2 regions of the Ectobacillus sp. genome follow, and region 1 is predicted to be linked to the other one. Evidence: riboswitches for the same ligand, from Rfam matches in the RefSeq annotation. Region 1 holds a riboswitch; the other holds the start of a gene.

Region 1 (3,134 bases):
AAGCAATGGTTCCTTTTTTTATTGTTGCTACGTCCCTTTGATCCATCTTCTTTCCCTCCTTATTTTTAATCTACACGTATCGTGGATTGTGTCTGAAGGTTGTAAGGAGATAGAAATTGGTCAAATACCGGCGTGATGTCCGCCATCGGATAAGATAAGATAACTGTCGTATAGCTCCCTGATATACGTGAAGCTTGATTAGGAGTAATCGTAATTCTAATATCGGCTGGATGACCTACTGTCGATCGATTTTGTACATATTGCATGATGTCGGCATCCGTTTTACCGAGGCCTGCCAGGCGAGAGGCTTCTTGTGCAGTCATGTTTAAGCTCAAATAAGTAAAGAGCACAAAGCCAATGTTAATCATACCAACCAGCATAAGTAAAAAGACGGGAACAATAAGTGCAAATTCCACAAGTGACTGCCCATGCTCCTGCTTGGCAAGCTTTACAAATTTTTTACCATAACACCACTCTCCCTTCGAGGAAAAAGGCGAAAATAGCTCCAGCTGCAATGGCCACCCCGTAAGGATATGTGACTTGTCTATTAAACAGGTACGACATTTGTTGCTTGTTTTTTATCCCGTACAGAAAGAGCGTAACTTTTTTTAGCATCCCTTTTCCAACTGCAATGATGATTAGCGCAATGAGTCCTCCGATGACTCCCATATATATCCCGGTATAAATGACAAATACCCATCCTTTAAAAGCCCCTACTAATGCAAGAAGTTTTACATCTCCTGCTCCTATCCCGCCCAGAAAAAAAGGAACGATCAATAATCCTAACCCTGTAAAAAACCCAATAAGGGAAACGTACAATCCTTCTACACCGTTAAAAATGAGGTGAGTAAAAATAGCGACTAGCAGGACAGGATAAACAACCCTATTGTATATTTTTCTGCTTTTAAGATCTGTATACACCGATATCACCAGCGTCATGATTAATAGTAGATTAAGAAACATGTACATATCTCCTATGTTAAAAAATGGACTTTTTTAAAATAGCTCTGCAACAACATGTCGCAGAGCTTTTATCATATCTATCTAATTCGGTACTATTTTTCAATTAAAGAAACATTCATTAAGGATTTACTTGACTATTTACATTTTCAAACAATTTAGTAATTTTTGGACCAAATACGAGTAATACTGTTACTACTCCCGCTGCAATCAAGCCTAAAATTAATCCATACTCGGTCATACCTTGTCCTTCTTCTTCTAAAAATAACTCTTTTAACTTTTTCATCATGTTTACTTCCCCCTTGCTTTTATTTTAGTAGTTTTACGATTTGTCCTCTTTGAATGCTGTTTAACCGGATGCTGCCACTCTCTAATTCAATAACTGAAGTAGCTGCTGAAAACTTTTTTCCTACTTTCCCAGGCTGCAGATGTTCTTCCATTCCAACAATTCTCCAATCTTTGTCGATATACAGGACATCAATTGGAAACTTCATAAAAAACGTATGGATTGCATTACAAGGATAAAGATAAAGACCGGAACCCGAGGATAATTTCTGCCTAAACATCAAACCTTTTAACCTTTTAAAAAAGGTATTCGCAGATTCAATCGATTCAGCAATGATTTGAGCATTCTCCAGGTTGACCAATCGCAAACTACCACCACCTCCTTAAAATAAAAACACCCCCGCCATCTACCGAAGCGGGGGTGAAAAAATACATGCTTAAATCCACACAAATATTGCGTGCGCCCATCTTTCGGTAGCTGGCTGACATTGCGATTTACGCTTTAGTCCCTATAGCTTTGCGTCACTGGTTTTCACCAGGTTTGCCATTATCGAGATTTTGCATTTTTTTAAACAAAACCGATAATCTATTAATTTAATTAAATTATATGAATTATATATAAGCATGTCTACACATTTACACAATTTTTATATTTGTTTTCTTATTTATTTTCTTATTTTTCGATTTTATAAAGATTACTTAGGCCTTCATTTCCATAAAATCGATTCTTAAAATCGATAAAAATTTATTGTAAATCGATAAATAACTTGTTAAAATCAAAAGAAAAAATACATAAGTGAGGTGCTTTTTATGAAACCAGAAACACTATTTTTAAAGTTAGTTGTTATTCTTTTGGGCTTTCCAGTTCTTGCTCTGTGCATATTTTTGGTACCTGAGTTAGCTACGATTGCAGCGAAATTACTTCCAGAGGTTGATTATATAAAATGCCCGGTTTCTTTCATTTTTGATGCATCAACAATACCTTTTTACTTTGCTTTATATCAGGCTTTCAAGCTCTTACGCTATATTGACAAAAATAAAGCCTTTTCCGAATTATCTGTTATAGCCTTAAAGAAAATAAAATACTGTGCCATCACAATCAGCATCTTGCATGTGCTAGTCTTGCCGCTCTTCTATCTCTTTGCGGAAAAAGATGATGCCCCGGGTGTCATTTTTATCGGATTGGTTGTTCCTTTTGCTTCAATGGTGATTGCAGTCTTTGCTGCTGTTCTTCAAAAGCTATTAAAAAATGCCATTAATATAAAATTAGAAAATGATTTAACGATATGAGGTGAAAACAATGGCAATTATTATCAATATTGATGTCATGTTGGCTAAAAGGAAAATGAGCGTAACGGAACTTTCAGAGAAGGTTGGAATCACAATGGCAAATCTTTCTATATTGAAAAATGGTAAAGCAAAAGCGATTCGATTAACCACTTTAGAGGCAATTTGCAAGGCTTTAGAATGTCAGCCTGGGGATATTTTAGAATACAAAGGCGACGAAGACAGTCAAAGGTAATAAAGTTTGGTTAATAAACTCTGTAAAGGAAATTAGAACTTAATAGGACAATGATTAGAGGAGGGATAAATTTGAACATGAACAATTTGATTATTGAAAATATTGCAAACCCCCATGAGCTGGAGAGAATGTTTAGAAAAGATCCAAAAGCTTTTAAAAATTTATTCTCGGAAGCCTGGGAGCAAAACCCTGATTCGCAGGTTCTTTCCGTTTGGTATGAAAGATTGCATTTTAAGGAGACGACAACTACAAAACAACCTTCCTTGCTTCAGAAGGGTTTCATATTCATGGGCATGTTAGCCATTCTATCCGGGATAAGCGCTAGGATCATTTTCCATTTTGTCGAACAGCAAGCAATTGCTCCAAT
Region 2 (3,134 bases), on a different contig from region 1:
TTCCCCTATTTTCTTATCACTTTTTCAGCAATCTCCCGATCAACTAAACTTGGATAGTCGACCTTATTTGGCAATTGCCCAGCTTCTTTCATAATTTTTTGAAGGTTATTCCACTCTGTTTCATCTAAAAGCGGATTAGTTGCAAATGATTGCTGATCCTTATATCGCTGTATGACTTTCGTAATAATCTCCTTTGGGGTATCGGAAAATTGCGATTGTACTATATTTGTAATCTCTTCTGCAGTATGAGTGTATACCCATTGTTGCCCTCTATATAAGGCTTTTGTAAATTTTTCTATTGTTGCTTTATGGCTGACTAAATAACTTTTCTTTGTCATAAAGGATGTATAGGGAACATTTCCAGATTCTGCACCAAATGAAGCGACAATATACCCTTTTCCAGCTTGCTCAAAAATACTAGCTGTTGGTTCAAATAATTGAACGTAATCACCTGTTCCAGAAGCAAAGGCGTTAGCAATATTTGCAAAGTCAATGTTTTGTATAAGAGTAAGATCCTTTTGAGGATTTAGATTATGATTTTTCAGAACAAATTCTCCTACCATTTGCGGCATACCACCTTGGCGCTGCCCAAGAAACGTCTTGCCCTTTAAATCACTCCAATGGAATGTATCTGTTTTAGTACGAGACACGAGAAATGTTCCGTCTGTTTGGGTTAACTGGGCAAAGTTAATAACAGGATCTTTTGCTCCTTGATTGTATACATAAATGGATGTCTCTGAACCAACGAGTCCGATATCTATACTATTTGAAAGAATGGCAGTCATCGTCTTATCACCGCCAGCAGTCATTTGTAGTTCTAAATCAATTCCTTCCTCTCGGAAATAGCCATTATTAATGGCTACATACAGGGGAGTGTAAAATAAGGAATGGGTGACTTCTCCGACACGAACCTTTTCATTAACTGACTTTTGAGTACAAGCTACAAGCGTAATGCAACTTAGTGTTATAAGTAAAAATAGAACGAAAAGCTTTCGCAATGCTTTGCACCTCCTAGATAGAATCTACTTTTACTGTATGAACCGAAACAAAATTGTGTGAATGCCTATATAAAAAATTGTGATGCAAGGATGCAACCTGCTCTTTAAAGAAATTCAACATTAGTTTATCGAATATTGTTTAAATATTTTTTTAAATATTTTTATATTAAAAGTCGACTATTAAATGATAATCATGATAAAATAGAAATGTGAAATATCACAATTAAAATTATGAAAAGTTGATAAAGGCAAACCTGTTGAAAAATGGGGACGCAAAGTCACAGATCTAAGGTAGGAATACTACGATGGCTGGTCTGCCGCTTACGGAGGTAGCTAAATGTTGATGAGTCAATCAAGAATGATTGGGGAAGAGACGCACGGAGCCTATCTTGACATGGAGTGGTTAGCATTGATTATGGAGGCAAAAGGTTTAGGGTTAAGCTTTGAAGAAGTGAATGCATTTCTACAATTAGCGTCGACGAAGTAACGAAGTGTAGGACAGTAGATAAACAGCTACGAAAAGCATCTCTAGCTCGAAGCACGGTTACATGCTATAAATGTTGAGCAGTCAAATGACTGTTCTTTTTTTTGAAAAAAAATACCGCCTACAGAATGACTGTAGACGGTATTTTTAGCTATTAGAAAGGACCGCCTGCTGAAATGATGTCTTCAGAAACATTTGAAAATTTCTTGAAGTTTTCTTTGAATTTGCTTGCGAGTTCAATTGCAGTTTTCTTATATTCTTCTTTATCAGCCCATGTCTTTTCCGGAATTAATACTTCATCAGGAACACCAGGTACATGAAGTGGAATTTCAAGTCCGAAAATGCTATCTTTGTTTGTTTCTACATTAGCTAATTCACCGTTAAGTGCTGCTTGAACCATTGCACGAGTATATTTAAGGTTCATACGTTTTCCTACACCGTATACCCCGCCAGTCCAGCCTGTGTTTACTAAGAATACTTCGGCATTATGTTTTTCAATTTTTTCTCCAAGTAGTTCAGCGTAACGAGATGCTGGAAGCGGCAAGAAAGGAGATCCAAAGCATGTTGAGAATGTTGCTTGTGGAGAAGTAACTCCGCGTTCTGTACCAGCAAGTTTACTTGTATATCCACTTAAGAAGTGGTACATTGCTTGTTCTTTAGAAAGTTTGCTGATTGGAGGCAATACGCCAGATGCGTCAGCTGTTAAGAAAATAATTGTATTCGGGTGACCGGCAACACTTGGTAAGACAATATTATCAATTGCTTCCATTGGATAAGCAACGCGAGTATTTTCTGTCAATGATACATTATCGTAATCTGCCACGCGAGAATGTTCATCAAGAACAACGTTTTCTAAAACCGTACCAAATGTGATAGCATCGTAGATTTGTGGTTCTTTTTCACGTGATAAATTGACAACTTTCGCATAGCAACCGCCTTCGATGTTAAATACACCATTATCAGACCAACCGTGTTCATCATCCCCAATAAGTTTACGGTTTGCATCAGCTGATAAAGTTGTTTTTCCTGTTCCGGAAAGACCGAAGAATAAAGCAACGTCCCCTTCTTGACCAACATTTGAAGAGCAGTGCATAGAAAAGATGTCTTGTTCAGGTAGTAAGAAATTCATGATAGAGAAGATACCTTTTTTCATTTCTCCAGCATATTCAGTTCCTCCGATGAGAACGATACGTTTTTCAAAGGAAATGATAATGAATGTTTCTGAATTTGTTCCATCCACACTTGGATCTGCTTTAAAGTTAGGAGCTGAAACAATTGTAAATTCAGATTGATGATTTACTAATTCTTCTTCAGTAGGACGAATAAATAATTGTTGGGCAAATAGATTATGCCATGCATATTCATTGATAACTTGGATTGGCATTTGATATGCTTTATCTGCTCCAGCAAAACCGTTAAAAATGAATATTTCATCTTTTTCTTTTAAGTATTCTAGCACTTTAGTATATAGCTTATCGAAGGTTTCTGATGAAATTGGTTGGTTAACTGAACCCCAGTCAACTTTGCCTTCCGTAATATCATCTTTAACGATAAATTTATCTTTAGGAGATCGTCCTGTGTATTTTCCCGTCGCAACAGAAACAGCGCCTGCAGAAGATAAAACACCTTCTTTTTTCACTAATACTTTTTCA

What was found. Region 1 has a riboswitch for cyclic di-GMP ahead of AC11ZT_RS07220 (DUF192 domain-containing protein). Riboswitches for the same ligand answer to the same signal wherever they lie in the genome.
Region 2: linked by a shared signal. The riboswitch ahead of AC11ZT_RS11875 (anti-repressor SinI family protein) and the one ahead of AC11ZT_RS07220 (DUF192 domain-containing protein) in region 1 are both predicted to bind cyclic di-GMP.

What each region holds. Positions count from the first base shown of each region.
Region 1 covers NZ_JBXKMX010000151.1:16,201-19,334, forward strand. Annotated here, with positions in the region: gene AC11ZT_RS07200 (pilus assembly protein TadG-related protein) at 1-46, opposite strand, end outside; gene AC11ZT_RS07205 (TadE/TadG family type IV pilus assembly protein) at 66-515, opposite strand; gene AC11ZT_RS07210 (A24 family peptidase) at 460-963, opposite strand; gene AC11ZT_RS07215 (Flp family type IVb pilin) at 1,082-1,249, opposite strand; gene AC11ZT_RS07220 (DUF192 domain-containing protein) at 1,269-1,613, opposite strand; cyclic di-GMP riboswitch class I at 1,716-1,801, opposite strand; gene AC11ZT_RS07225 (DUF2975 domain-containing protein) at 2,056-2,535, shown strand; gene AC11ZT_RS07230 (helix-turn-helix domain-containing protein) at 2,546-2,767, shown strand; gene AC11ZT_RS07235 (DUF4153 domain-containing protein) at 2,839-3,134, shown strand, end outside.
Region 2 covers NZ_JBXKMX010000258.1:2,164-5,297, reverse strand. Annotated here, with positions in the region: gene AC11ZT_RS11880 (ABC transporter substrate-binding protein) at 6-998, opposite strand; cyclic di-GMP riboswitch class I at 1,236-1,320, shown strand; gene AC11ZT_RS11875 (anti-repressor SinI family protein) at 1,336-1,485, shown strand; gene pckA (phosphoenolpyruvate carboxykinase (ATP)) at 1,637-3,134, opposite strand, start outside.